Regions from separate parts of the Sporosarcina sp. P29 genome, predicted to be linked through region 1. Evidence: riboswitches for the same ligand, from Rfam matches in the RefSeq annotation. Region 1 holds a riboswitch; each other region holds the start of a gene.
What was found. A riboswitch is a leader RNA that binds a small molecule or an ion and turns the genes downstream of it on or off. The one in region 1 is predicted to bind cobalamin.
Positions count from the first base shown of each region.

Region 2: it holds a riboswitch for cobalamin, as region 1 does, so the genes downstream of both, CSV68_RS10775 (ribonucleoside-diphosphate reductase subunit alpha) here and CSV68_RS08540 (hypothetical protein) in region 1, are expected to answer to the same signal.
Region 3: it holds a riboswitch for cobalamin, as region 1 does, so the genes downstream of both, CSV68_RS10080 (DUF4430 domain-containing protein) here and CSV68_RS08540 (hypothetical protein) in region 1, are expected to answer to the same signal.
Region 4: it holds a riboswitch for cobalamin, as region 1 does, so the genes downstream of both, CSV68_RS05735 (DUF4430 domain-containing protein) here and CSV68_RS08540 (hypothetical protein) in region 1, are expected to answer to the same signal.

Region 1 is NZ_PDYX01000007.1:145,312-153,200, reverse strand. It holds gene CSV68_RS08550 (YibE/F family protein) at 1-367, opposite strand, end outside; gene CSV68_RS08545 (CdaR family transcriptional regulator) at 505-1,620, opposite strand; gene CSV68_RS08540 (hypothetical protein) at 1,696-2,970, opposite strand; cobalamin riboswitch at 3,144-3,320, opposite strand; gene CSV68_RS17155 (hypothetical protein) at 3,488-3,658, opposite strand; gene mdh (malate dehydrogenase) at 4,035-4,985, opposite strand; gene CSV68_RS08530 (BMC domain-containing protein) at 5,041-5,382, opposite strand; gene CSV68_RS08525 (EutN/CcmL family microcompartment protein) at 5,357-5,662, opposite strand; gene pduL (phosphate propanoyltransferase) at 5,679-6,563, opposite strand; gene CSV68_RS08515 (BMC domain-containing protein) at 6,597-6,881, opposite strand; gene CSV68_RS08510 (aldehyde dehydrogenase family protein) at 6,905-7,889, opposite strand, start outside.
Region 2 is NZ_PDYX01000011.1:34,633-42,521, reverse strand. It holds gene CSV68_RS10790 (succinyl-CoA:acetate CoA-transferase ScpC) at 1-1,289, shown strand, start outside; gene CSV68_RS10785 (ribonucleotide-diphosphate reductase subunit beta) at 1,847-2,884, opposite strand; gene CSV68_RS10780 (flavodoxin) at 2,863-3,300, opposite strand; gene CSV68_RS10775 (ribonucleoside-diphosphate reductase subunit alpha) at 3,288-5,471, opposite strand; cobalamin riboswitch at 5,670-5,846, opposite strand; gene CSV68_RS10770 (alanine/glycine:cation symporter family protein) at 6,211-7,632, opposite strand; gene CSV68_RS10765 (glycerate kinase) at 7,697-7,889, opposite strand, start outside.
Region 3 is NZ_PDYX01000010.1:8,869-16,757, reverse strand. It holds gene CSV68_RS10095 (O-acetylhomoserine aminocarboxypropyltransferase/cysteine synthase family protein) at 1-519, shown strand, start outside; gene CSV68_RS10090 (glycine betaine uptake BCCT transporter) at 560-2,050, opposite strand; gene CSV68_RS17330 (hypothetical protein) at 2,420-2,596, shown strand; cobalamin riboswitch at 2,737-2,921, shown strand; gene CSV68_RS10080 (DUF4430 domain-containing protein) at 3,065-5,173, shown strand; gene CSV68_RS10075 (S-layer homology domain-containing protein) at 5,253-7,577, shown strand; gene CSV68_RS10070 (energy-coupling factor transporter transmembrane component T) at 7,660-7,889, shown strand, end outside.
Region 4 is NZ_PDYX01000004.1:136,241-144,129, reverse strand. It holds gene CSV68_RS05735 (DUF4430 domain-containing protein) at 1-2,469, opposite strand, end outside; cobalamin riboswitch at 2,592-2,779, opposite strand; TPP riboswitch at 2,921-3,018, shown strand; gene CSV68_RS05730 (ABC transporter ATP-binding protein) at 3,104-3,874, shown strand; gene CSV68_RS05725 (ABC transporter permease) at 3,871-4,623, shown strand; gene CSV68_RS05720 (ABC transporter substrate-binding protein) at 4,620-5,660, shown strand; gene CSV68_RS05715 (S8 family peptidase) at 5,728-7,242, opposite strand; gene CSV68_RS05710 (YARHG domain-containing protein) at 7,529-7,889, shown strand, end outside.

The DNA.
Region 1 (7,889 bases):
CAGTGACACTTCCCATCAATTGTTCACCAGCATTAGAATCAATGGAGACAAATACCTCATTTCCTATACGGTACTGCTGATCGTATGCTCCGGAAGAGGAATACTCATTGACCAACTGGACTTCTCGACCTTTTTCTTCTCCGTTCATGATCTTAGCTACGATTTTCTGGACAAATAGCTTATCTTCATTACCATGCATATCTGTTACGTCGGTTTCTTCCTCTATTGTTGTATCGATCACCTGAGCGATCGGCCGATCATAAAATGAATGATTTTGATTTACAAATGCAATGGAACCAATACAGCAAATTGCTAAGGTCAAAAACAGGATCCATTGCCATGTTGTGATTTTTCGGATTCTATTCAAAACAATCCTCCTGACACTCTTAGGATAAGACACAGCTTAATCCTACCATGAATTAGACCTGGAATTGAAAAAAACCTGTCTCCACATCCAATGAGAAAAGCTCCGTTTCCACACTAGGAAACGAAGCAATTGATCACTTATTCCTGGCTAAACGACGGCTCTTCCATTAAACGCAATGACAAGTATAGCAAAAAAACGTCATGCGTATTGGAAACAGATAATCCGGTTAACTGCTCGACCTTTTGCAGGCGGTAAGACAATGTATTTTTATGGATATGCAGACGTTGCGCGGTATTTTGCATCGACTGATTCTCTTCGAACCATACCGTCAAATTATTCAGCAAGTCTTTATGATCTTCTAGTGGCGCAACTGTGCGCTTAAGGAATTCCTGCTTAACCGTGTCCGGAATACTTTGCAAAATAATTTCAAGACGCAGTTCATGCTCAAAGACAATATCCCCAGATTCCTTCGCAGCATTGACCGCACGTTCTGCCTGCGCGAATGATTTAGCTAAGTCGAAATAGCGCGCTGATGCACCTATACCTGCGACGACTTGTACTTTCTTGCGCCGTTTTATATGAAGCAATAGAAACTCTAACTCGTTTTTCACTGTTTCCTGATTCATTTCAGGTAATAATAGCAAGATTTTATTTTGCGCCCAGCGGATCATCTTCATGGAAGGATGGATGTTTTGAATCGATGCGAACGTCTCTATTTCCTCAACGGAGAACTGTTCCAATAAATCTAACACTTCCAAAACCACCACTTGACTGTAAAGTGTCACGTCGATTCCGAGCAGCGTCCCTCGTTCCATAAACCGTTCATCTTTCTTTGATCCTGTCAGCCAGTCAAAGACGAAGAACTCTACATCACGTACTTTTTCATCCTTCTGCTTTCGTTTCAGTGAATCTTGAATGAACAGTTCCGCTACGCGTAAGATCAGTTGAGCCTGCGGATGAATCACGTCTGGATCACCCGTCACGCCAAGTACGGCAATCGGTTCTTCTTCAATAATGATTGGCAAGACAATTCCCCTACGGACACCTTGCAGACGCTCTACTTCTTCGTCTCCCATACGGAGCATCGTTTTCTGGCGCGTACTTAACAGTGCACCTTCATGGAATTGATTGATTCGATCCGGTTCTGTACTCGCTTGAATGAAGCCCCTTCGATCCGTTAAAATCACTTGTTGCTGTATCAGCTTCGATAATTCCGTTACTATTTCATGTCCTAATGTATCAAATTGAAACACCTGTCTCACCTCGGATGGAAACTGCTAGTAATACTTAGTTTACGCCACTTCAGTTTCCACTACAATAGAGGAGATTCAGCTAAGTCGGACTTCCGGAATTCCACTGCTCCATGCCTTTATGAGCAGCTGCAATAGTTCTGCTGTTTCAATGGTTGTAGACTTCTCTAGCGTGACAGATCCGCCTTGATCGGTATGGCGCTGTTCTGCAGTTATTCGGTCAATCATCGCGTTTTGTTGTTGTTTTGTCGCCTGATTTATCGAACGATGCATAACCGAAGCCGCTTTGCGCAAAGGTATTTGCATTCCACTTTGACTAGATGCGTTCTCCAAGTACCGATTAATTTCTGCAGCTACTTCTTCAATAAACAGAATGGCCTTCTCTGAATGTAAACCAATTTGCTGGTCGGCTATAGCGGCTTCCCAGCCTGCCACTTCAATTTTTATAGTATGTCCCCATATACTTTCAATGCCGTTTAGTAAACGTACAAGTATGGTACAAGTACGTGCCAACTCTGTTTCCTGCATTACGTACGGTAATTGAATATACGAGTATAACACTGCTTTTTCCTGTCGCTCTTTATCGGGAAAATGTACTACAATTCCTTCACTTCCAAGCAGCCGTTTCATCAAACCAATGGCTGAGACTTTTTTATGAGTAATAGAGGAGCTGCCGATGGTTTGAGAATACCTTTCACTGTTAAAGTCTCCAAGGGAACATCCCAGACTGCGTTCTACTTGTTCAGCATCAAATAAACGCCAAGAGCCGCACGCTTTTACTTGTTCCATAAAATAGTCAGGTATACGTATATGCTTTTCTTTTACCTTACTTAATAAAAATGATTCAATTCTATTGTCAGCAATATCCATAGTATATTGCTGTACTCTCGTCTTTCGCTGATAAAACGTCTTACCAAAGAACGACATAATTTCTGCTGGTAAAGTCACATAGCCATGGCTCAGTATCCAATATGCTTCCTGTACTTTCTGCAAGCGACGGACGGTTTCATTTTGCATCGCAGCCATTGCAATGAGCATCAGCCGTTCCTGCGGCAGTCCTATCCGCTGGTTATAATGATCGGATGTTACAAATTCATTCATATATTGCTGCAATTGTGCAGAAGGTATCAATCGGTCGCGTTCAGCTACGATCTGTAAGCCGAGCCATTTAATTTCACTTGCCGAATAGTTATTGATCCATTGACCGTATAATCCGTCTTGTAACAGCTTCCGTACCACTTGATGAAATCCTGAATACACGGGTCTACCACGCCGTTGTTCTGCCTGTTTATACAATACCTGCAGTAGCGCATGTTCATGTATTCGTTCCTTTGTCTGTTCAAATACTCTCATGTCGTAGTCTCCTTTCGTAAACAACAAAAAACAATCATTCCGCCTCTTCGGCAAGATGATTGCAATAGTTGTGAATGAGGAAACAAATTCAGGCAACTTGAATAGACTCCATACAAAAATGCATAGATGCAGATACCTTTTTTGCTTCCACTCCTCAACCCCCGAAGAAAGTGTCGCTTTGACGATACGTGGCAGGTCTCCTGGCTTCACTTCATCCTTCCGCCAGTGCCTTCCCATGTCTCCATAGTGGCTAATTCTAGCGGTCGTCCGTGTGTACAGTTGCGGGGACAGCTCCGGTTTACGGATTCCCTTTTATACCTTGATAGGTACCAGCGCATCGTGCAAACTCATTTATTTGATTGACTTCATTTTATCATGGATAACATAGAGAGTGGTAGCGTTTGTTTTCAATGAGAACGAAGACATAACTAAACAGGGTGCCTATGCAGAAAACTACTGTGCGTACATCCACAATCGTTTTTTTGCTAGGCACCCTGTATCGAGCTTTCGTCATTATTTACATTAGTTGTTGTTCGCATAAACAGCCACACTCCGCCAATCCTTGAACATATGCTTCTTCCCATGTGATCCCGTGGATGAAACCATTCTCCGAGTAGCCTGTGATCAAATAGAACGTCTCGTTTTGCTCTGGTAATGATGAATTGCTTTGATAGGTGTTGTTATTCATAATAATTACCTCCTGGATTTTGTATTTTTCATAGTATATGCCATGTCGGGGAATTAAAGAACATTTTCTAAGCTTCTATTAATAAAAGGCTAATTGACAGCGCTTACATTTAGAGAGCGAAAGAAAAAAATTCTATATATATTTCCGAGCTAGTATAATAAGGCACACTCTATTATTCAGTTAATTCTGTTTATTGTATCACGTAAATAAATAATTGTAAATAAATAAGCGATGATTTCCTATTAACTTTTGTTAGTTTTTAAAATCAACCTATGACTTCCCTATCATTCATCGACTGAAATGCGCCTAAAAAACTTCTTTATATACAAAAATATCTCCCTAAGTCCACTTTACGACTTAGAGAGATCAGTAGTTATTACGACATTTGTTTTTCACAAATTTCGATGACTGCTTTGACAGAGTCAGCTGAATGATCAAGCGCTTTTTGTTCGTCTTCTGTTAATGGGAGTTCGATCACACTCTCAATACCATTGCCGCCAAGAACAGTAGGTACACCTAAGTAGATATCTTGATATCCATATTCGCCTTCTAAATAAGCGATAGATGGCATAATCCGCTTTTTATCTTTGATAATTGCTTCAGCCATCTCCACCAAAGCGGCAGCAGGTGCATAATACGCACTACCATTACCTAGCAAAGAGACGATCTCCCCGCCACCCTTTCGAGTACGCTCCACAATTGCTTCTAGTCGTTCATTCGAAATGATTTTATCCAACGGAATGCCACCAGCATACGAATAACGCACAAGTGGAACCATATCATCACCGTGCCCACCAAGAACAAAGCCGGAAATATCTTCCACAGAAATATTCAATTCTTCTGAGATGAACGTATTAAATCGTGCAGTATCGAGCACACCTGATTGTCCGATTACACGATTTTTAGGAAAGCCAGTTGTCTTATAGCAAACATACGTCATCGCATCTACTGGGTTACTTAAAATTAGCACGATACTGTCTGGAGCATAGCGTTTCACTTGTTCAGAAACAGAACGCATAATCTTTGCATTGGTCGCAACTAAATCATCACGACTCATGCCTGGTTTACGCGCGATGCCTGCAGTAATGATAACCATTGCAGCACCTTCAATATCCTCATAATTTGAAGTACCTGTAATACGGGAGTTGAACTGCTGCACAGGACTTGTCTGAAGAAGATCCAGTGCTTTACCTTTTGTCGGATTGGAGAGGTCAGGGATATCAACTAAGACGATGTCGCCTAATTCCTTCTGAGCCGCCATCAATGCGGCAGTCGCCCCTGTGTGACCAGCTCCGATGACTGCGATTTTATGTCGTTTGAAAGCCATGGAAACCACTCCTTTCTATAGATTTCATTATGAAAAGTATGCTAATAAGCATCCGTCAGTCTTTCTTCGGTGCCTTCTTAGCTTCTGTAGATTTCTTTATTTGTGGAATTTCTGGAATAGTCGGCGCTAGGGGTTTCACCATGCCGTATACTGAATCATCAGGACGCGGTATCACATGCGCACCTAGCAATTCACCTACACGCGCTGCTGCGTCGCGACCTGCATCAACAGCTGCCTGAACCGCACCGACGTCGCCTTGGACGATGACCGTGACGATTCCGCCATCCACCATCTCTTGTGATACTAACTCCACATTAGATGCCTTCACCATTGCATCCGCCGCTTCAATCGACCCGATTAATCCTTTTGTCTCAATCATTCCGATCGCTTGACTCATGTATATCACCTCTCTTTACTTCTGTTGAATCGATAATACCAATAATGACCGCGTCGATTGGGATCGGGTTTTCTTTCGGTAAAATAAAGCGTGAAGAACCGCCACTCGTAATGAGTACCTCGTCACCAACCCCTGCTCCAATACGATCCGCCGCGACCATATGCGACTGTATACTATTGCCGTGCGCGTCAATCGGCTGGATGATTAACAACTTAAGTCCTGATAATCCATCCTCTTTACGGGTTGCCCATACATTACCAATCACTCTACCCATTCGCATGCGTAATCACCTTTTTCTACTTTCTACTCGTTATCGTTTTACCGAGCTCTCGTGCTGTATCTCTTGCTAATGCCGTAACAATTGTACCTTTATTGATGACGATCTCTTTTTCTGAAATCACTGCTACGTCTTCTGCCGACAAAAGCTTTTTAGTAAATTCTAATGCATTCGGAACACTTACTGTCTGAGATGTCTTCACTTTTTCTATTTTCGTTTCCGTCTCTGCTTGCATAGGTTTCGTTTCTTTCGCATCATTCGACTTCACGAGACGACCGATCGATCCCTGTGTAATGAAACCTGCATTCGCTTCATCAGTATCGATATGCATTTCAAGACGATATCGCTCATTCACCCGAATACGTACATTGCGGAATGAAATGGATCGCACTCCGTCCGCTTCCACCGTGACATATTCCCCGTCCTCCACGCCAAAACGCGTAGCATCTGTAGGTGCCATATGGATATGCGCTTGTGCAATAATCAGACCTTGGTTTATATGCACACTACCTTTTGGTCCAATTAAGGTGATGGGTGCAGATCCTTCAATATTACCGGATTCCCGAAGTGGGGGCTTGACGCCGAGCTTCATGGCATCCGTAAAGCTGACCTCGACTTGAGTCGCTTTTCGGACAGGTCCTAAAATACGTACACGTTCAATACTGCTTTTAGGTCCTGCAATCATCACCGTTTCATTGGCGGCGAATTGGCCCGGCTGTGAAAGCTCGGACCGCTGTGTCAATTCATACCCTGCACCAAACAATACTTCCACATGTTCAGGCTGTAAATGTACGTGACGGGCGGAAACCGCAATGGGAACCGCTCGTTCCGGCAATTGAACGGGACTTTTCCCCAGCTGCCCAAGAATTTCTCCGACAATCTGCTCAATCAATTGCTGATTCATTTAGTTCACGCCTTTCTACTGTGTCAGCAGTGATTATTCGCTTTTTGGTAACATCATTTCTAATTCATTATGTGGTCTTGGGATTACGTGAACTGAAAGCAATTCGCCCACACGTTGTGCAGAAGCCGCTCCTGCGTCTGTTGCTGCTTTTACTGCGCCTACATCGCCACGTACCATAACTGTTACAATTCCGCCGCCAACATGTACTTTACCTACTAAGTTTACGCTTGCCGCTTTCACCATTGCGTCTGCTGCCTCGATTGCACCGATTAACCCTTTAGTTTCTACCATTCCTAATGCTGTACCTTCTCTGTTCATAATTGTTTCCTCCTAATAATGTTTTATTTTGAAAGTTGCTTAACAATTTCACTGACTAAGTTCTGTACTAATACCGGATCGATGTTGCTGTTTGTTGAGGCTGATACATTGTTCATGACACTGGATACAAGTTGATCATTAGAGCTCTCTACCGGCTCAGAGTGCTTCGGTAACTGTACTTCCTTCGTACCGTATGCCATCCGCTTAATGTTCAGCAAATGTTTAGCCGTGACATTGTCGGATGTAATATTGCCACCGAAAGTTCCGCATCCTAATGTGAACGATGGCATTAAGCCTGTAGTTCCACCCACTGCACCAATGGAAGCCATTGTATTGACCAAAATACGTGATACAGGCATTTCCATCGCGAATTCTCGTGCAACTGCATCGATTTCGGTGTGTAGTGCCAAACTGTGTCCACGTCCACCTAGGTTCAGCAAGTCGAGACACACTTCTTTCGAATGCTTCACACCATCAACGATATACATAGCGAAAATTGGTGATAATTTCTCCAATGAAAATGGTACATCTTTGCCGACTTTTGTTTCCATCCCAACTATCAGGCGCGTGCCTTCCGGTAATGAAATACCTGCCATTTTGGCAATGAACTGTGGGCTCTTGCCAACCACTTTCGGATTCACCTTACCGGGTACCGGTGAGATAACTCCTTCCATGATCTTTTTCTCTTCATCAGACAAAATATACGCACCATTTTTTTTCAATTCGCTCGTAACGAGATCCGCGATATGCTTATCGACAACAATCGCTTGCTCCGTCGCGCAAATCGTACCATAGTCAAATGATTTACTGTCGACAATATCTTTTACTGCTTTTTGGACCTTCGCAGAACGCTCAATATAGACCGGAACATTACCAGGACCTACACCATACGCTGGTTTCCCAGAGCTATATGCCGCTTTGACTAGTGCACTACCACCTGTTGCGATGATGAGATTAACGTCTTTATGTGACATCAATTGCTGTGTTGCCTCCATCGAAGCCAACGTT
Region 2 (7,889 bases), on a different contig from region 1:
TGATGGCCAATGCAGATGTAATCAATTTACGTGTTCCTTATCAAGGCAACCCAGCAATGCGCGGCAAAATCAATTCAGGTGACTCTTTCTACATCGACCAGCACCTTTCTCATACAGCTGAATGGATTCGCCAAGGCGTAATCGGACCAGTTGACTATGCAATCATCGAAGCAGCAGCTATTACAGAAGAAGGATATATCATCCCGACTGGTTCTGTTGGTAACTCTCCGATCTTCGTTCAAGAAGCGAAGCATGTCATCATCGAATTGAACGTAAATGCACCTATGGAGTTTGAAGGCCTACATGACATCTACATCCCAGATGCTCAAAACCAACGTAAAGAAATTCCTATATACAGCGCAACAGATAAAATCGGTACACCAGGTATCAAAGTAGACCCTGAAAAGGTTGTTGGAATCGTTCTTACAGAGCAAGGCGATATTCCTTCCCCTATCGTTCCTCCAGACGAAGAAACACAAGAGATTGCAAACAACTTGTTGAACTTCTTCCGTGACGAGATCAAATTGGGCCGTATGGATGAAACGCTAATGCCTCTTCAATCAGGTGTTGGTTCAGTTGCGAACGCAGTACTTGACGGTATGAGAAATTCCGAGTTTAAAGATATCGAAGTATATTCTGAAGTACTTCAAGACGCAATCTTCGACTTGATCGATGATGGTGTAGTGAAATTCGCTTCTGCTACTTCATTGACTCTATCCAAAAAGCGTTTGGACAGCTTCGAAGACGATATCGCCAAATACCGCGACAAGTTGGTATTCCGTCCACAAGAAATCTCAAACCACCCGGAAATTATCCGTCGTTTGGGTATCATCTCATTCAACACAGCGCTTGAGCTAGACATCTACGGAAACGTGAACTCTACACATGTTAGCGGAACACGTATGATGAACGGTATCGGTGGATCTGGTGACTTCGCACGTAACGCACGCATCGCGATTTTCGTTACGAAGTCTTACGCAAAAGGCGGAGACGTTTCATCTATCGTACCTTTCTCTTCTCACGTGGACCACACGGAGCACGACGTAGACGTAATTGTTACGGAACAAGGCTATGCGGATCTTCGCGGCTTGGCTCCAAGACAAAAAGCGGAGTTGTTGATCGAGAACTGTGCTCACCCTGATTTCAAGGAAGAGCTACGCGATTATTACAACAGAGCATGTGAACAAGTTGGCGGACAAACTCCACACATCTTGGAAGAAGCTCTATCTTGGCACGTAAATCTTGCGAAAAACAAGACAATGCACAAGACTGCAGAAGCTCAGAAGTAATTTTATAGGTAGGACATGACCAAGCGGATATTGATCTGCTTGGTTTTTTTGATTTGATTTTGTTTGGTTTGGTTTGGGTGGCGAGGTTGATTGGTGTTGTAGGCGGATGCTTTGATTGGTGGGGATTGAGCGGGGACGGGGGTTTATTGAGCGGTTGTGGAGATACATAGAGCGGATAAATGGATGGATAGAGCGGTTGCGGGGGTTCATTGAGCGGTTGCAGAAATGTATGAGCGGATAGCGTGGAACTATGAGCACTTAGCCAGATGTGTGAGCGACTTGCCTTCCGAACATGAATAGAGATGACTGCCGTGATGGACATTGAGCGGTTAAACAAGAAGATTGAGCGGATGCCGTGATACATAGAGCGGATAAATGGATGGATAGAGCGGTTGGGAGGGTTCATTGAGCGGTTGGGAAGATGTTTGAGCGGATAGCGTGGAATTATGAGCGCTCTGCCATATATATAAGCATCTTCTCTTAAAAACAATGCACTCCCCCTTCCCCCATGCATAAAAAAGAGGAACCCATAACGGATTCCCCTCCCCTTTTACCCATTACAAATCATCAAAACCATTCAAATCACTAGTCTTCACATATTGTCGGCTAGTTTGTTCGAAGAAATCCGTTTTCGTGTCGTCGAAGTTATCAACGTACGCGCGGATCCACTTCATTGGATTGTCCGTGAACTCTGGGTAGATTTCGCTCAAGCCGAGCATGCGCAACATTTTGTTTGCGCGATACTTGATGTAGCCTTCCATCTCTTCCAGCTCCAGGCCATCGATGCCTCCTAATACGTAGCGGCTCCAGATGACTTCTTGCTCGACGGAGTGGCGGAATTGGTCATAGATCCATTCCGTGAATTCGTCTGTGTTGTACTCTGGATTTTCAGCCAATGCTGCTCGGAAGATATCGCTGATCGCTTTACCATGTTGCAGTTCATCACGATTGATGTACGAAATCATCGTCGATGTACCGACCATTTTCTGGTGGCGCGCCAAGTTATAGAAGAATGCGAAGCCACTGTAGAAGAATAGACCTTCTAATAACGTCGTGTAGACCATCGCTTTTAGAACCGTTTCGATTGTCGGGTTCTCCGCAAATTCATTGTAGACGTCTACAATTCGTTCATTTCGCTTCATTAATACTTCGTCTGTACGCCCCATTTCAAAGGCTTCCATTTGCTTGTCCAAGTTCGTGACAGATGAAAGTACGTATGCGTAGCTGTGATTATGTTCACTTTCCTGGTCTGCGATCGTCGCAAGAATCGACTTGACGGAAGGATCCGTTGTGAAGTCTGCGATTTTCATTGCAATGACGGTTTGTGGACCATCAAGTGTAGCGAGTAAGCCAATGATTTTCAGGAATGCGGATTGCTCTTCTTTGGTCAAGCTTGAGAACTGCTTGACGTCTTGTGTCATGTCCACTTCATTCGCTGTCCAGAAAAGAGCCCGGATTCGCTGACGTAGTGTATAGAAATGAGGGTGCGCGATGTCGTTCCAGTTCAGGATGCCGCTTGCTTCCCCTCCGAAAATAGCTGTTGCCTTATTCGGGTTTGCAGGATTCAGTACTTTTACTCGTGTAAGTGTCGCCAATGTTCGAGCACTCCTTTCGTCCAATTCGTAACGATTTGTTCTTGCATGCCGCGTGGGCTTTGCTCAATCTTCAATGGTTCAAATGGGGAATGATAAAATTTCGCTAGCTTGTCTGCTGCTTTGCAAAATAAATCATCGCCGCCAAACTGGGTATCCCCTGTGCCAAAGACGTAGACGAGCTCCGGTTTATAGCCGACGTCCGCCACGAAATCTTTGACTTCATCCGGCGTTGCCCCTTTTTCCCATGTGAATGAACCGATGCACAACGCGTCGTATTCTTTAACATTTGGGATGAGGCCGATGCCGATGCGATAGGTATCGACTTCGACACCTTCATTTTGTAGACGTTCCGTAATCAATTCCGCTACTTCCTGTGTGTTGCCGCTCCAGGATGCATAGGCGATTAAGAATGACACCACTCGCACTCCTCAATCTCTGCTGCGGTTGAACGCATATAGTACGTCGTTTTCATGCCGGATTTCCATGCCTGCAAGTGCAGATCCAAAATAACAGATGCACGGATGGAGTTCGGTACATAGATGTTGAATGAAATCGACTGATCGATGTGTTGCTGACGCGCGGCGTTTTGCTTGATAGACCAGCGCTGATCGACGATGTAAGCAGAACGACGGTAAATGTCATACGTATTGTGATCTAGATCCGGTGCAATAACCGGTAATTTATAGTCTTTCTTCTCTTCATGGTAGAACGGCTTGAACACTGGATCGATCGATGCTGTTGAGCCTGCGATAACCGACGTCGAGCTGTTCGGCGCAACTGCCATCAAGTAGCCGTTACGCATACCGTTCATTGCCACGTCCATGCGCAGTTCACGCCATTTATTGGAATCGTATTCGCGTTGCTCGAAATATTCTCCCGTTTGCCAATCCGAACCATCAAACAATGGATACGCGCCTTTTTCTTTTGATAATTCCATTGAAGCTTTAATTGTCAAATACGCGATATTTTCGTATAACTCGTCTGCGAAATTCACCGCTTCGTCTGACTCCCACTGAATGTTTTTCAATGCGAGTAAATGGTGCCAACCAAATGTGCCGAGTCCAATTCCACGGTAGCGTGCATTTGTGCGTTGTGCTTGTACAACTGGAATTTGGTTTTGATCGATAACGTTGTCGAGCATACGTACTTGAATTTTGATCAAGCGGTCTAAAACGTCTGCTGTCACAGCTTTTCCAAGGTTGATCGATGATAGATTACATACAACGAAATCGCCTGGTTTTGTGCGTGTGACGACCATATCGTCTTCGAGTGTAACCGATTCATGTGTAGATGCTGACATATTTTGTAATATTTCTGTACACAAATTACTAGAATAAATAATTCCTTCATGCTTATTAGCGTTCATACGGTTTACTTCGTCGCGGTAAAACATGAATGGCGTTCCCGTCTCCAGCTGGCTACGTAGGATCCGCTTCATGATTTCAATCGCTGAAACCGTCTCTCTTGATAAATCTTCATTGCGGACACATTCTTCATACTTCTCGCGGAATGTTCCTTGTCCTTTTGTTTCATCATAGAAATCTTCCAATGAATAGCCCATTTTCGTGCGGACTTCATGTGGATCGAATAAATGCCAGTCTTCACGGGACTCGACTTTCTCCATGAACAAGTCCGGCAAGCATACGCCTGTGAAAATGTCATGTGCGCGTAAACGGTCATCCCCGTTATTGAGCTTGAGGTCGAGGAACGTGAAGATATCTTGATGCCATACGTCGAGATAAACGGCTACGGCACCTTGACGTTGTCCGAGTTGATCAACACTGACTGCTGTGTTGTTCAGCTGTTTGATCCAAGGAAGAACACCGCTTGACGCACCTTCGAAACCACGAATCGATGCACCGCGAGAACGAACTTTTCCCATATAGACTCCGATACCGCCACCGAATTTCGACAAGTTCGCAATATCGGTGTTGCTGTTGTAAATCCCTTGCAGTGAATCATCTACTGTATCGATAAAGCAACTTGATAGCTGACCGTGCATCTTGCCTGCGTTCGACAATGTAGGCGTCGCAACCGTCATGTACAAGTTGCTCATCGCCCAATACGCTTCGCTGACTTTATGAATACGGTCTACCGTTTCATCTTGCATTAACGTCATCGCGATGATCAACCAGCGCTCTTGCGGAAGCTCCACGGACTGTTTCTTAAAGTTCACCGTTACATAGCGGTCTACCAATGTTTTCAATCCGATATATGTGAATAATAGGTCACGAGAAGGATCAAGCAGCTTACCGATTTCCTGAAGCTCGTCCTGGCTATATTTCTCTGTCAGAACGGGTGTATATAAACCTTGTTCCACCAAGCGTTCTACATTTTTCGCAAAATCGGTATAGACATCCGCTCCACGCAATGCTTTTTGCTTTGCATAGACGTCGAATAAATAAATACGCGCCGCTACAAACGTCCAATACGCATTCGCTTCATCAATACGGCTTAAAGACTCTAGCACCATGGCGTTCGTCCATTCAGTTGCTGAGCTCGCTGGGTGACGCTCTTGGAATTTCTCACTCGCTTCGATCAACGGTTCGATTTGTTTCTTGCCGAATTCCTGTTGTAAGTTTTCCATCAATAAATGAAGTCCCACAGATTCTTGAATAATAGCCATTATATCCGCTCCCTTTAGTTAATTAATTCGGTTATGTACTAAATAAAAAAACTCCCGATATAATCGGGAGTCGTCGATTGACGTGTAGTAGATAGCGGAAAGTTTTAGGCAGACTGAAAAAAGACTGCTTTGTGCTTTCACTCTCCAACCCCGAAGAATGTTTTGCTGAGATGACTGGCAGGTCTACTGGCTGGCACATCGTTCTTCCATCTTTCCTTCCCGCCGAAGCAGTGGTTTTCATAAGATAGTCGTCCGTGCCCTCAGTTGCGGGGGCAGCTCCGTTCGTGGCGGATTCCCTTTTAAACGTGGTGGGTACCAATTCATCTAAATGCTGTTATACACTATATATAGTGTGTTGATTCATATATAACCCTAACATGTTGTGTTCAAACATGCAAAACAAAAATCGAACCGATGTTCAGAATCCTTCTTCTGAACTACGATTCGATTTTTCTTATTCAGTATTTTATAGTATATCAAACTTTTTACTTCTTGACTAAATTGTTTGTCTGAACGTTTTATTTAGATAGTGAAATTAGTTAGGAGAAGGGATGAGGGCTCCAGCCGGGGGACGCGTTCCGAAGGGCCCTCGTCTTCCGCCCTCATCCTACATAAAACACCTAACACTTAGTCAGTTCATTACTCATTTTAATAGTAGTTCAAGATCAAAACCTCAAAAGCCCGAGAATTTCTATCGATATTACAAACGATCTTCTGCTCTTTCAGCTGTTTCTTCCCAACATTCTGCGCCTTTTAGGCCAGGGATGCTAGCTGATTTGAAGACGGGGTTTCTGCCGGCTTTTCGTTGTTTGGTGAAGTCGTCGAGTACTTTGAAGGCGATTTTGCCTAGGAGTAGAATGACGACTAGGTTGATAATGGCCATTAGTCCCATGAATAGGTCAGCCATATCCCAGACAATTTGTACTTTTGCAACGGCTCCGAAAAAGACCATTGCGAGTACGAGTACTTGATAGATTCGTTTCCATATGACGTTGGCGTTGATGAATTCGATGTTCGTTTCGCCATAGTAGTAGTTACCGATGATGGAACTGAAGGCGAAGAACATGATCGCCACAGCGATGAAGTATGGTGCCCATGCGCCTACGTGTACTTCCATGGATGCTTGTGTCAATAAGATACCGTTTGTTTCGCCTGATTGGTACAAGCCGCCAAGTAAGATAATGAAGGCAGTTGCTGAACAGATGATGATGGTATCGAAAAATACGCCTAATGATTGTACGAGTCCTTGTTTTGCTGGGTGCGATACGTTCGCTGTCGCTGCTGCGTTTGGCACACTACCCATACCTGCTTCATTGGAGAAGAGACCTCGGCGTACACCTTGCATCATAGCCATTCCAATTCCGCCACCCATGACCTCTTTAATACCGAATGCGTGCTCGATAATTAATGCGATCATCGCTGGAACTTCTGTAATATTCAATATTACAATATACAATGCTACGATAATATAAAATGTTGCCATGACAGGGACGATTGTCTGCGTTACTTTAACAATACGTTGCACACCGCCAAAGACGATCACTGCCGTCAGGACAATGAGTCCAACCCCTACAGCCCAATGTGGAATGCCGAATACGTCCGTGAACGATTGACTGATTGTGTTCGATTGCACTGCGTTAAAGATAAATCCAAAACACATTGTCAATAAAATCGCGAAGACAATTCCAAGTTTCCGCCAGCCGAGTGCTTTTTGCATGTAATACGCTGGCCCTCCACGGAAAGTATCGCCATCTTTCACTTTATATACTTGTGCCAATGTACTTTCAATGAATGCAGTTGCCATACCGATTAGAGCAATAACCCACATCCAAAATACTGCACCAGGACCACCGATTCCGATCGCAAGGGCTACCCCTGCTACGTTACCAGTTCCTACGCGTGATGCAGCACTGATTGTAAATGCTTGGAACGGAGATACCCCGTCATTGCTATCTTTTTTCTCTACAATTAGACGGAACATCTCACGAAACAAGCGTACTTGCACAAACTTCGTACGAATTGTGAAATATAAACCTGCTGCCAATAAAAGTCCGATTAAAACATATGTCCAAATGAAATTATTCGCCGGCCCTACAAGCCAGTCGATCGCATTTTGAAACATCTGACCACCTCCTTGTGTATTCTATACCCTACTTGCCTATTTACTATGCTTAGCATAATACATACTATTTTCTGTTTTGCAAAACTACAGAAGTTTGATCCTCCAATAAACTTGCTGCGTTAGCCATCAATTCGGCCAATGACTTCTCTCCGTCATCCAACGCATGCAATTCAGAGAACCATCCGAGCAGCTCTTGACGTGCCGATTCATCAATAGTCCCTGAAATGACCAGGACCGGAACACCCTCTGCTTTCGCA
Region 3 (7,889 bases), on a different contig from region 1:
GCGGCTTTCGCAACGAAATTGCGCGTGCAATTGCTAAGAGACTTCGGCCCATGCTTGTCGCCGGACAGTGCGTTCAACTTGTTGCAAGGTTTAGAGACACTTCATTTACGCGTGCCTCGCCACAATGAAAACGCGCAAAAGGTTGCGGCCTTCCTGCAAGAACATCCAGCTGTAGAATGGGTAACCTATACAGGTCTAGAAGATCATCCAACGGCGGAATTGGCCAATAAACATTTGAAAAACGGGTATGGCTCAATAATCGTATTTGGTATCAAAGGTGGACGCGATGCAGGAAGACAAGTCATCGACAATGTAGAAATCTGGTCTCATGTAGCGAACGTGGGAGATGCAAAATCACTAATCATTCATCCGGCTTCTACTACTCATCAGCAGTTGTCCGTAGAAGACTTGAAAAATTCAGGCGTCAGCGAGGAGTTAATCCGCTTGTCTGTAGGGTTAGAGTCAGTAGACGACATTATCGCAGACTTGAAACAAGCAATCGAAAAAGCCTCAAACTAATAAAAAAATGAACACTACGCATGTGCGCAGTGTTCATTTTTTATTTTCGTTTTACTTTTTTTCGCTCTTCTTTTAAGGATTTGAATAGCGAGACGACCATCATGATCAGTATGATGGAGAATGGTAAGGCGGCTATGATGATGACGTTTTGAAGAGCATCCAACCCACCAACATATAATAGAATAATCGCAATGGAAGACTGAATGACACCCCAGACAACTTTTAAGTTATTAGGTGGAGTCAATGAACCATATGACGACTGCATGCCGAGTACAAATGTTGCTGAATCCGCTGATGTAATGAAGAATGATGTGATCAGCAAAATAGCGACAACTGAAATGACGAATGACCAAGGCAATCCACTGAACATCTCAAAAATCGTCAACTCTGTTGCAGTTGAGGCTAGATCGATAATGCCTGCCTTTTGTGTTTCAATAGCTGTCGTACCAAATGCTGAGAACCAAATGGCGCTCAATACTGTCGGTACAACAAGCACACCGATCATGAATTCACGAATTGTTCTACCTTTCGAAACACGGGCAATGAACATGCCGACAAATGGTGACCACGCTATCCACCAAGACCAGTAGAATAGTGTCCAGTCATTCAACCATGAACGATTTTCAGGTGTAAGTGGTGCTGTACGGAAACTCATACGAATGAGGTGCTCTAAATAACCTCCGATAGAATCAGTGAACATATTGAAGATCAGCAATGTTGGACCGAGTGCAATGATAAAGACCAACAGTGTAAGAGCTAATACCATATTTGTATTTGATAAAATACGAATACCTTTTCCAAGACCGCTCCATGCGGATATTAGGAATAATACAGTTACGACCCCAATAATAATAAATTGAGACCAGAAACCGATCGGTACACCGAATAAGTAATTCAAACCTGCGTTGATCTGGACTGCTCCAAAACCAAGTGATGTTGCGACGCCGAAGACAGTAGCGAAAACTGCAAAGACATCAATGACGGTTCCGAGTTTACCTTCTACACGATTACCGAAAATTGGACGAAGTGTAGCAGAAATCAATCCAGGCTGACCCTTGCGGAACTGGAAGTAAGCTAGTGCTAAAGCGGTCATACCGTATATGGCCCATGCGTGGAAGCCCCAATGGAAAAATGTTGAACGCATCGCTTCTTTATACGCTTCTTTCGTTTCAGTAGGTGCAGTAGCTGAACTTACTGCATAATGTGAAAGAGGTTCTGCAGCTCCATAGAACACGAGTCCAATTCCCATACCGGCGGAAAATAGCATCGCAAGCCAAGAGAACATAGAAAACTGCGGTCTATCACTGTCTTTCCCCAATCGAATCCTGCCGAGTGGACTGAATATCAAATAAACTGAGATGAAGAATAACATAGAAACTGTCAGCAAGTAATACCAGCCGAATGAATCAGAAATGAAGTTTCTTATAACGAGCGTGACAGCCTCAAAGTGATCGGGAGCAATTACACCATAACCGACTGCCAATACGACCGCTGCTAATGTAATATAAAATGTTGACGATACTTTTTTCATAGGTCCTCCTTTTTTGAATGTAGTTTGTGAAATGAGCTAAGTACATAATCGAAAAGCACAATAAAATTGCACACATACACTTCACATTACCCATTTAATCGCCCATGTAAACGCTAAATAAAAGGCGGTTTGTTGACAAAATCATTACTAGTGAAAATAAAAAAGACGAGAAAAATTCCTTCTCGTCCAATATGTAAGTTGGTTCTGTAGCGCAATTCATTTACTTGCCCATAGTCATTAGCTTGTGCTTGTGTCAGTATACATGAAAGTTGAGGGTGATTTCCAGCTAGAAGAACAATTTCCTTTCATACACCAAGAACCGTAGCCATGTTATACTATAGAAACAAATGAAATGAGGAGGGGATTTTCGTGCAATATTCACAACCTAAGATGCTTCAGCTCGTAAAGCATAGCCCAGAGTTAAACAGGCGATTGAAAGAGATTATGAAAGAGCATGAGCTAGAGAAAAGCTTTGCATTGAAAGCACTTTATCATGCAGAAGTGAAAGATGGCGGAGTCTATCAGCGGGATTATCAGGAGCTGTAAGCATTCACTCACTTATATAGCACGTGATGAAATAAATAATATTTACAAAAAGACCGATGAGAGATTCTTTCATCGGTCTTTTATACTATTCTTTTGAAATAATAAAAAGTAGCAGGTGAGCATGTGATATACTAATGTAAAATTGAATAGAATATTTTGGTTCTTTACATTATTGTAAAGATGAAAAAGGAAACAGGTGAAAATCCTGTACGGTCCGGCCACTGTAAATGGGAAATATCTTCAAAACACCACTGGTGAAATACTGGGAAGGTTGAAGATGTGATGATCCATAAGTCAGGAGACTTGCCAAAATACCATGCGTTACGCCTCCCAGGAAGAGGTATGCATATTGTATTGGATGTAATAAGTCATTAACTGAAGTCCGCTTATACATAGTGCCCTTGTCTCTTTCTGGAGGCAAGGGCTTTTTTACGTTCAATTACCAAACTAGGATAAGGGGGAAATCATTTGTTTAAGCGTTATGTATCTATCATTGCAAGTGTTTTACTAGCAGTAACGATGCTGTTACCTGCAACGAGTTTAGTTGCTTTAGCGAATTCGGATGTTCAACAAAGTAATATAAGCCCGCAAGCCGCTAACTACTTAGTGGATGTCGAAGTAGAAGGTTTATCGGGGGGAATTTTAAAAGAAGCGGTTCAAGTTACAGAAGGACAAAATGCATTAGATGCATTGAAGAAGGCACTGAATAGCCAGAGCATAAAATATACTGTGCAAGAAAGTGATTTCGGGGCGTATGTAACATCAATTGATAATGAAGAAGCAGGAACATTAGGCGGTTGGGATGGCTGGAATTATACAGTAAACGGACAAGCTCCTTCTGTTGGAGCCGCTGCTTATGTCTTGAAAAATACTGACGTGGTGAAGTTCTTCTATGGTCGTTGGGCCGCTATGTCTACGTCTACACAGGTTATAGAACATAGTGATAATCCCGCAATTACTGTGAATCTAATAGGAGATACTTTTACGTCAGCAGCGCTAGAGACGGCGAATTGGACTGTCGAACCATCTAATTTAACAATTTCTACAATCACCCAAAATACGGATCAGCAAATTACAATTCAATTAAAAGGCAAAGTGGAACGTGAAAACCTCTCACTAGTTGCAACAGAAGCAGCTGTGGTAGGGAAAGCGGCAGATGCATTACAAATTACAGTAGTTGCGAGTCAAGAACGCGTACCTGAAGCAATTAAGAAAGTCACAGATTATATACTGAGTAAATCTGTTTCGAGCGAATGGACGGCAGTTGGTTTAGCAAAAGCCGGAGCAACTGTACCGGAAAGTTATGAAGAAGTATTCGAACAAAATGTCCAACAACAAATCGTTGCGAACTTGGAACGTCTAAAAATAACAGATGCAGAACGTTTGACGATAGCGGCAGCAGCGATAGGGAGAGATCCTAAAAATATCAATGGTATCGATTTACTGGATAAAATTTATAACAGTATAAGTATTAGAAATGTTGATACGATGACTCGCCAAGGAACGAATGGTTTGATTTTTGCATTAGTTGCACTCGATACGAAAAACTATGAAGTTCCAAAAGATGCAAAATGGAACCGCGAAAAGATAGTTGAGGCTCTTTTAAGCTATCAAAGGGCTGATGGTGCGTGGAGTTTAGCTACAAGTAATACAGGGACTGCGAGTTATGATATGACAGCAATGGCTCTTATTGGATTAGCTCCATACAATGAGCAACCAGCTGTTAAAAAAGCTGTCGAGAAAGCAGTTACTTTCTTGTCAGAAAGCCAAGGTTCTACTGGTGGATTTAACGAAACGTTCGTAGGTGGCATTTCTAGTGAAGCCACTTCGCAAGTGATCATTGGACTGACAGCAAATAACATCGATCCCCAAGGAGAACGTTTTACAAAGAATGGCATCAACTTGATCGATCATTTGTTAAGCTTCCAAACAGAAAATGGGGGCTTCAAGCATACTTTAACGGGTTCGACAGACGGAATGGCTACAGAACAAGCGATTCAAGGTCTTGTAGCATTTGATTTATTTACAAAAGGTGAAGGGCGTTTATATGACTTCTCAGAAAAATCAACGCAACTTGAAGTTTCAAGTCATTCAACTCTTCAAGGGATTCTTAATGACAGCCTTCTAAAGGTGCAGAAAAATAAAAATGAAATTTGGTCTCCTATTTTTATTGAAAACACGGAAATGATTGAAGGATATTATGTTGTGCAAGCTGGAGAAAATGGAACGAAGAAAGAAACGGAAATTCCTGAAGGAACGAAAAAAGTATTTATTGTAGATAATGATCGTCCATATCGTTATTTCGATGCCGAAGTAGTAGAACCTTCTCATACGTTTACAGTCACGTTCAACAGAGAAATTCAAGACTCGAAAGTGAATTTAAATAAAATCTATGTAGAAGACATTACAGGCAAGCGTGTGCCAGCCACAGTGAAAGCAAACGGTGTAACAGTTACTGTGACACCTGAAACAGACTATATGGAAGGTCAGTTATATTCTTTAGTCGTAATTGATCCAGTCTCTGCAGAAGGAATAACAATAAAACAATCTGCTCGTAAATTATTCATTATTAAATAAGGAGGTATGCTTTATTTCTATCATCAAAAACTTCACAAAAATAACAGCAGCATTCGCATTAGCGAGTGCCGCTATCCTCATGCCGGTTGCACCTTCATTTGCAGAGCAGCCGACACCGATTTATGAAAATCAAGCAACGCAGACGCTGCAACATTCCATTACAATTTCTAATACAGAAATCCCTATGCCGTTGTCTACCGTCGAAGTACAGGAAGGCGATACGGTTTTAAGTGTATTGAAACGAAATGTTGAATCAAGAGGCATTCAAATGGAATACAGTGGCGGAGAAGGCGCGACTGCATATGTAGAGGGGATAGATAATGTATATGAATTCGACCGCGGACAAGGCAGTGGTTGGATGTACAGCGTCAACGGTATCTTTCCAAATCGCGGAGCGGGCGTCATCAAGCTCATCCCTGGCGATAAAGTGGAGTGGAAATATACGACGGACTTAGGTAAGGATCTAAACGCTGATCTATTTCCTTTCCGTGAAGACTTGGAGCCGAAGATTTCAGTGTCAGGAATTACTTCGGGAGCAACAGTTACGAAGTCTAGCCTTTCATTCCAAGTACATGCAGCGAGTTATTTCGGAACAGCACTTCAACCGACAGTCACCGTAAACGGCAAGCCGGCAGTTGTGACAGGAAACACAGTAAATGCGCTATTGCAGAGTGGCGAGAATAACATCGTCTTACAGGCCGCGGATGCGAAAAATGATAAAGTGACAAAATCAGTGAAGGTGACATATTCACCAATCGCTAACCCTGAACCGAACCCGTTACCAAATCCAGTTCCAAATCCAAATCCATTACCGAAGCCTCCGGTAATGAAACCAGATCCAACACCCGAAACGCCATCAACTAAAGATTACTCAAAGCTTGTTACTTCAGCCATTAACCAGGCGAGTGCACAAATGCTTGCAGGACCAATCGATAGTGAGTGGCAGGCAATCGGACTTGTGAAAGCGGGCAAGAAAGTACCTGCTTCTTATACAAATGAATTCTACGAACATTTGCAAGACCAAGTGATTAGTAGGTCCGGCAAAGGTCGTATGAAGATTACGGATGTACAACGTTTAACGATGGCCGCTGCAGCAATCGGTATTGATCCGATGAATGCAGATGGCAAGGGCTTTAACTTAATCGATAAAATTTTAAATAGTGAAAAGCATATGACGGGTGCGGATAGCCTGACATACCAAGGCAATAACGGGATCATTTTTGCGTTGATTGCCCTTGATACAAAAGGTTACCAAGTGCCAAGCAACTCGAAATGGACACGTGAGAGCCTAGTTGAAGAGCTATTGAAATATCAGAAAGATGACGGATCGTGGAGCTTGTCAACGAGTAAAGAAGGCTCAACAAGCTATGATATTACAGCGATGGCATTGATTGGAATTGCACCTTATACAGATAAGCCGGAAGTTCGTAAAGCGATGGATCGTGCAGTGAAATTCCTAGCGGATGAACAAGGTCCAACTGGTGGATTCGACGAAGCGTTCGTTGGAGGTATTTCAAGCGAAGCGACATCGCAAGTTATCATCGGTCTAACTGCAAATCAAATTGATCCACGTATACCGATGTTTACGAAGAACGGTATCAACTTAATTGATCACCTGTTAAGTTTCCAAACATCTGACGGTGGCTTCCAGCATACAGCAGGAGATAGCCGTTCGAATGCAATGGCAACGGAGCAAGCATTGCAAGCTTTAGTAGCATTTGATTTGTTCACGAAAGGCAAAGGTGTATTGTACAACTTCACGGAAGTACCTGTCATTCCGTCGCCAAAGCCAGATCCTGAACCAACACCGGATCCAGATCCGAAGCCAGATCCAAAGCCAGATCCAAAGCCAGAACCGAATCCAACTCCACAGTTTACGGATATTCAAACACACTGGGCAAAGGATTATATTAATCAAGCAGTGGAGCTAGGGATTGCGAGTGGCTATAAAGATCAAACGTTTAAGCCGAATCAATCACTGACTCGTGCGCAAGCGGTATCTATTTTGGTTCGTGCATTAGATTTGAAGACGGACAAGAAAGCACCATTCCCTGATATACAAAAGTATGCCTCAAGTACACAAGGAGAAATTGCAGCTGCGTATCATCATGGTTTGGTAAAAGGAAAAGACGGTAAATTCATGCCGGCACAAGAAGTGACACGTGCACAAATGGCGCTTATGTTATACCGTGCGTATGAAGTGAAGAATGGCGAAATGTATAAGTTCGAACAAATAGCACCTTTCCGTGATATTCGCTTATACAATATGGAAGCTGTGAAAGCAATGAGCATGCTATATGATTTGAAGATGGCAAAAGGGGAGAACGGCAACTTTATGCCAAGTAACTCAACGTCTCGTGCACATGCTATGAAAATGTTAATGGAGTTTTTGAATACAAAATGATCACACAATCTTGCACCCGCGTGGTGCAAGATTGTCTGTCTTTAACGTGTAGTAGGTTGAGGGAGTAGGAAGGGGAAGGGTTATGGGCAATGGAATACAGGCAATTCACCCTTTCGTGATGTTTTTTTATTATATTTGCCTTGGTTTTTTTGCGATGTTCTTCAATCATCCGATCTTTTTACTAGCCGGTTGCCTGGCATTAATTGCGGTTAATTTATCACATGACGGTGGACAAGCGATGAAGCAGTGGACGCCGTTGATGATGACTATGACTGTGCTAATTATTGTGATCAATCCCTTGATTAATTCAAG
Region 4 (7,889 bases), on a different contig from region 1:
CACATGAGTAATATCATATGGCTTTATGCTTATTTCCGTTAACGGTACAATCGTTTTATTAAAACCTTCTACACGAACTTTCACAGGTATTTCTTCTACTTGAATAGAGGTATCTTCAAATACCGCAAACTTCCCTGGGTGTGTGGCTGAAAATTCAAAGCTTTTTCCCTCTATATTATATGTTCCACCAAGCTTCACCCACTGGGATGTTTCATCTATAAACTCATAAGCCGCTAACTTTGCAGTATCAATTCCTTGTAGCTCATGGTCTTCAAATTTACTAATGAACATTGCTGATTGTTGATTCGGAAATTCTTTAATTTTTTCAATAGTGTCTTTACCTTTAGTTAGCATCATTTGGAATTCAAGTGAGTTTCCTATTAGACGCAATGTAGGAGGTGCAGTCAATGCATTGATTCTCTCATGAGTTATTAAGAAACCTTCATGTGTCTCTAGATTGATAATATCCGATAAATCCGGTAATGTAATAGCATATTTTTTCGCTTCAATCGTAGTAGTTATCGACTTTTCTTCTAACCTTTTTATGTCTGATACATAAAACTTCACATAATTTTCATTCATCGCTCGGATGTTAAGTAGAGATTCCTTTAGCTGAGCTTTTTCCATTTTAGATATCAGATTTTTCGAGTTAACAAATGCAGTTCCAGAAACGTCTAGACTAATATCAGGATCTAGCACTTTATGAATTACTCCACCTGTTATTCCTTCATACTCTACTTTTATTTGTACAGTTCCTGGTTTTAGTCCTTTTACCATTTTCTTATGTTCTGTTTTACCGAATGAATTTACTTCTACCTGACTTCCTTCAGGAGCACTCCAAGTAAAACCATTTTCTATACCCGCAATCTCATTTCCATGTTGATCTAAGACATTTGCTGTATATATGATACCGCCACCTACATTTGATACATGTGGTGATCCAGAATTCACAGTGATAGTAGTAGGAATTTGTTTTTGCCCAATGGTCAGTTGTATATTAGAAGATATAGTAGAATCTGCTTTTAAGCTAGCAGTAATAACTACTTCTCCCTCACCTATCGCCGTCACAACTCCTGTAATAGGATTGACACGTGCTAGATCTTCATTTGAACTTGTCCAAGCTACTTCAGGAATAATAACTTCCTTGTTTTCAGCATCATACGCATCTGCGTATAGCTTTACTGAATTACCCAACGGAAGGTTTTCATAGTTTTGTTCAGACTTAATTTCAATAGAAGAAGGGAGTTGTTTAACTGGATGTGAAGCGCCCATTCCAGATATCTCTGTAGAAACTTCCCCTAGATTACCTGAGAATTTATTAATTGCTGAATATACTTTGACGTATTTGATTTCTTCTAAATGAATAGGCTTTCCATGCTCATCTACAGCCCAACTAATATCCATCGCATCTCCGCCAGATCCTTGGATTGGAGTAGTATAAGGATTATTTGGTTGCTCATAATTCGTATTAAGAACTGGAATCGAGTCCACATAACCGTAACTAATTTGCTTTTTCTCTGTTCCAATCTCTGATGCGGAGAAATTATTTAAAATAGAAACTCCGCTAAGTGTATACTTTTCCTGATTAACTGTTGGAAACTGGTCTGGCGATGGATATCGACGCCCGCCTAATAAACCTTCCCTCCCTTTGTTATCAAACCATTTTCCAGCATTTTCACTTTGTCCTGCAGGATTCCAATACGTCACTTCGTAGTCTGTATAAGTATCGTCATTTTTATATTCGGACCCAGCTAAATGATACCAAGGGCCATCTTTATGGACTGCAACTTCAACTGCCCCAGGCTCTTGATTGTAGATCCCAGGTTTACCATTAACCTCAAAAGGATTTCCGAATACCGTAAAGTCTATGCCATACGGATTTAATGGATCATTTTTTATAGGCTCTTCAAATTCGACAACTAAATAACCTCCAAAACCACCTAACGATAATAAACCGCCATTTTTGGAACGGATTTTTTTTACTGCATCTGTCGTATAACTACCATTTGTATATTGACCTGGCGCTGGTACAAATTCAATAGCTTTTACTTTACTATACGATAAGTAAAATACTCTTTTAATATTCTGACCTTTGGAATCTATTGCTGATAAAAAAATTGTATTCAAACCTTCTGAGAGTTTTATTTCGTATAACTGCTCATTATTGGGTTTAATAAATACATTGTTCATTTCTACTCTAGGCACTAGGTTTTGCCCTTTATCATCTATCGCTTCAATGTCTAATGTAATAGCAGATTCAAACACATTCTCTCCGTACTCATAATTATTTACATAAATGCCGGCAGTTCTTTCTTTATCAAATTCTTTTACTGAGTCTGCTACTTCCACTTTCTCTTCTTCTGACTTGAATTGTTCATTCGCATGTACAATCGGATTGAATGACATTAGCACCCACAATACGCTCAATAACATAGACAACAATATATTCACTTGTTTACTATTTCCCAAATACTCCTACCCCCTATTTTTTTCAATAAAAAAATCCCGCCTCCGGAAAGAGACAAGGATGGATGGATGCGTGTGTAGACATACATAATACAACACAACATACATACCTTTTTCCGGAAGGTTGTAAGCATGGTATTATGGTAAGTCTCCTGACTTTTGGATACAAACGCAACTTCACCCTTCCCAGTACGAATACCAGTGGTTGTCTGAAGTCACTTTCCAATTACAGTGGCCGGACCGTTCAGGATTTTCACCTGATTCCTTTTTAAGTCTTGCAAGCTAGCAAGACACCAAAATACGCTATAAACTACTCTTAATCATAAGGAGTCGACATAACAATTGCAATAGCAAGATTTTTGTCGTTTACGGTATTTACCAAATTCCTATAATTGACCAATTAATTCCTGTGCTATCTTGACTATCTTTTCAGTCTATGTAACGATAAGAGATGGATAAACACTAGGGGTGCTGTAGCTGAGAGAGGCGTTCGCCTTAACCCTTGAACCTGCACTAGATAATGCTAGCGGAGGGAAGTGGACATATGACGGATTTCGGCCGTACTATGCAACCGCTTCGCACAGAGAAGTGGTTTTTTTGTGTGTATTTTTTGAAGAAATGAGAAGTGGTAAGAATGATGACTACTAAAGTTTTAGAATTTACGAACGTATCCTTTCATTATCAAGCAACGAATGCTTCGAAACCAACTGCTATTTTCAAGCAAGTCGATTGGCATGTGAATGAAGGCGAATTCGTCAGCATCATTGGGCCAAGTGGTTACGGGAAAAGCACATTGTTCCGACTCGTCACAGGGCTTGAGAATCCTGACAGTGGAGAAATTTCATTGAACGGAGAAGTGACAGAGAAGCGGTTAGGCAAAGTCGGCTATATGCCGCAGCAAGATTTGCTCATGCCATGGCGAACCATTCTTGAAAATGTTCGATTGCCACTGGAACTTCAAGGCAGTAAACCTTCTTCTGATGAAATCATCCAACTACTCGCTGATTTCGGATTGCCTGGAGAAGAAAACGCCTACCCTGGAAATTTATCAGGCGGCATGCGACAACGTGTTTCCTTTTTGCGAACGATCTTGACCGGCTCCACTATTTTCTTACTGGACGAGCCGTTTAGCGCACTCGATGCGATTACACGGCTGACGATGCAAGAGTGGCTGATCGACCAATGGCAAAAGCTCGATAAAACGATCGTCTTCATCACACATGATATCGACGAAGCACTATTTCTCTCGGACCGCATCTTTGTACTCGCGGAAAAACCGGTGCAGACGATTCGCGAAGTCATCGTACCTCTTAGCCGACCACGCACTATGCGTGACTTAGCACGACCTGAACTGATAGAACTAAAAGAGCAACTCATCAGCGAGCTTCGTTCGGAGGCACGGTTATGAAGAACATCACTTCGTATAGTTGGTCGCTACTTTTCGTTGCGATTTTACTTGGTTTATGGGAAATCAGCGCACGTCTATACGACAAAAGCTTTCTCTTCCCGTCTCCTTCAGCGATTCTGATCCGATTATGGGAGCTGAAAGCGGAGCTGTTTATCCACCACTTACCTCCGACGGCGTTAACGATTTTGATTGGCTTATCAATTTCGATCATAATCGGATCGACACTGGCAATTGCTATGTATAGTAAGAAACCGATCGAGCAGGCGTTTTACCCTATCCTGATCGCGTCGCAAACGATTCCCGTGATCGCGCTGGCGCCGATTTTCGTCTTGTGGTTTGGCTATAGTATTTGGAGTAAAGTGGCGGTCACCGTACTGATCACCTTTTTCCCGATTACCGTCAGCGTTTTTGACGGCTTACGCTCGTCTGATAAAAACTTACGTGAATTAATGCTGACAATGGGCGCATCCACAAAAGATATCTTCTATAAACTAGACCTACCTTCCGCCTTGCCGTCTTTCTTCTCTGGACTCAAAGTGGCGGTCACACTGAGTGTAATTGGTGCGGCTATTGGGGAATGGCTAGGCGCTCAGGCAGGACTTGGATATTTCAGCAGAAGAATGATGACGCAATTTGACAGTGCCGCTGTATTTGCACCGATCGTCTTGCTTTCTGCAGTAGGTATTATGTTCTTTCTACTCGTCGTCGTATTGGAAAAACACTTTTTACAATGGAGGAATCACCAATGAAAAAACGTCTGTTCCTTAGCCTCACGTTTCTACTTTTATTGCTAGCTGGATGTACGAATAATACACCCGCTACAGATCAAGATGAGACACCGAACAATGAAAAGAAACAAGTCAGCATCATGCTCGACTGGTATCCAAATGCAGTACATAGCTATATTTATGTAGCCCAGGAAAAAGGCTATTTCAATGAAGAAAACGTGGAATTGGACATTCAATTCCCTGCCAATCCGACAGACCCTATGAACTTGACCGCAGCAGGAAAAGTGACACTTGGACTGTATTACCAACCGGATGTCATTTTAGCGCAAGCCAATGAAGACATTCCGATCAAAGCAATCGCTTCTATCGTGCGTGAACCGCTAAATTACACCGTCATGCTAGAGGAAAGTCCGATTCAATCTCCTAAAGATCTCGAAGGCAAAACGATTGGCTACCCTGGGATTCCACTAAACGAATCTCTAATTAAAACGATGGTCACAAATGACGGCGGTGATTATGACAAAGTGAATATGATCGACGTTGGATTTGAACTCGAATCTTCACTCGTTTCAAAACGTGCCGATGCCGTGACCGGAACATTCATTAACCATGAAGTGCCTGTCATGAACTCAAAAGGATTCAAAACGCGCTATTTTAATCCAGTAGACTATGGTGTGCCGAATTATAGTGAAATTGTGTTGGTAACGAGTGACGAGACGTGGGATAAAGAACGAGACGCAATCCAAGCGTTCTGGCGAGCTGCACAAAAAGGCTATGAATTCATGGTAGAACAGCCTGAAGAAGCTCTCGACCTGTTGCTGAACAACCAAGATCAAGCAAACTTCCCGTTAGACAAAGCCATTGAAACAGAAAGTTTGAATGTCTTATTGCCGAAGATGGATACAGAAGGTGAAGCATTTGGGACACTGGACGAAACGTCTTGGGAAGAAGTACGAGACTGGCTACATGAAATGGAAATGATCAAGACGAAACCTGAAATCGACGATATGATTTTAGATATCAGTACAGGTGAAATGTTTTCTAAAATTACAAAGTAACACATAAAAAAGGCTGTTGCGGAAGTCTCCTTGACTGATCGCAATAGCCTTTTTCGATTATATAAAATTAGCGAGGCTGTACAGTAAACTTCACAGCAAACGACTTCTTCATCGCAACGCCACTTTTATTCTGCAACCCTCGATCCACACGTAAATAATGAACGCCTTGTGGCCATTCGGTAGTAGGTGTAATGAGTAATTGCTTACTATTTATGGGATCTACTCTCGCTGTAAAACTGTCGATACGTTCTGCACTATTTGGCGAGCGGGTAATATAAATATGTCTTGCATAATCTTTACCGTGTAGTAATTCACTAGTAAATTTGATGTTGAATACTTTATTCGTTTGTACATTTAGTTCAGGAAAATCGCCCGTAAATTCAGATGGTGGCAGGGGTGTTGTAAAAGCTGGCAACGCGTTGCTAAGTCGTTCTATATTGACTAATCCTGCACCATAATGAATGTCTTTACCCGGTACCCCTAAGTCTGTCGCGGTCATTTCAAGTAACTGTCTAATCTCAGAAGGCGTCGCTTCAGGCTTCAAAGACTTCACTAAAGCTGCTACCCCCGCCACAATGGGTCCCGAGAAAGATGTTCCACTGAACGACGTATAGCTGTTATGGATTGCAGTTGTAGTGATTGCTGCGCCCGGAGCAACTAAGCTCACGTGAGAGTTATAGTTTGAAAAGGAAGCACGCTGATTATCTCTTTCCGTTGCTCCAACTGAAATGACTGAAGGATAGGACGCAGGAAACATGATCGAATTCCCCTTTGTTGCATCATTCCCGGCAGATGCTACGACCGTGATACCCGAGTCAACTGCACGCTGAATGACCTTTTCCTCCAGTTGGGATCGGTCGCTGCTTCCGTAACTCATATTGATCACATCGACTTGTTTCTTAATAGCGTAATCAATCGCCTTGATACTATCCGACAATTTACTGAGGCCGTTCAAATGCGAGATTTTTAACGGCAATATTTTGGTGTCATATAGTCCCGTAATACCCACTACTCCTAGATTATTCCCAGCCTTAGCCGCGACTACACCTGCGACAGCTGTTCCGTGACCATCAACGTCCTGAACATTCGAATTATCGGCGTAAAAGTTATAACCGCCCGGCTGAATACGCCCTTGTAAATCCTCATGCTGTACATCAATACCAGAATCAATGACCGCCACGACGATCTTTTTCTTTTGCTCCTGCACCCTAGACCAAAGCAACTGTGGCTTCATCTGGGGAATCCACCACTGCTTCACAAGAATAGGATCATTGAATTCTACATGCGAATAACGCTCATAATTGGGCTCAACATGTAAGACGTTTGGATCTTCTAGTAATTGTTCTTTCATTAACAGCATGTCATCTGAATCTGTAAAGCTCCATAACTCTACTTCATCCGTAATTGTTTCACGGCTTTCTACTCCGGGTACGATTCCATCCATAGAAAATGTCTGACGACTTTCTGCATACTCTACCAATAATTCATTTGAAAAATCTTCCGCACTGACTATCCCTTGAAAACCAAGTAACGCCAGCAATCCAATGCATACACTCAAAACTATATGATGCCGTCTTCTCATTCGCCCCTCTTTTCTTCCCTGCCACACTTTAGTAATATGGGATTCTTTTAAACCATTATAACTCACCATTTACCATCTTCATACATCTTACTCATAGAATAGGACTACTTTAAATGACGGATTTTGAAAAATCCACTGTAATGAATATCCTGCGACCTACTCCCTGTATGCAACAATCTTCCTTACTTCTAGAATAATCCCGTCAGTCATAGTATAATCTTGACTACATTGGTATCTATACTTGCGTTCAAATGATAGAGCCATAGCATGAAGTAGGAGAATTTATATGAAAAAGTGTCCGATATGTAATGAAATGAATACAAAACAGCAAGAGTACTGTACAAACTGTAAAGCACTCCTTGCATCACGCTATTCCAATAAAAAACGGTCGTTACTAAAAACATTGCTGTCTCCCATTGTATTAATAGTGGTTGTACTAGTTGCAATTACAAGCTATTATCTTATGGAAAATAAATACGGGCGACATGCCATAACCGAGCAATTCATTTCAGCACTGATCGAGCAAGATCAAGACGCGTTACATGAATTGATCGTACCGAAAGATAGTCGTATTTCGATCGACGGAGAAAGCATTCAAGCCTTGCTTACATTGGTAGAGAAAAACCCTTCCATCGTACAAGTAATTG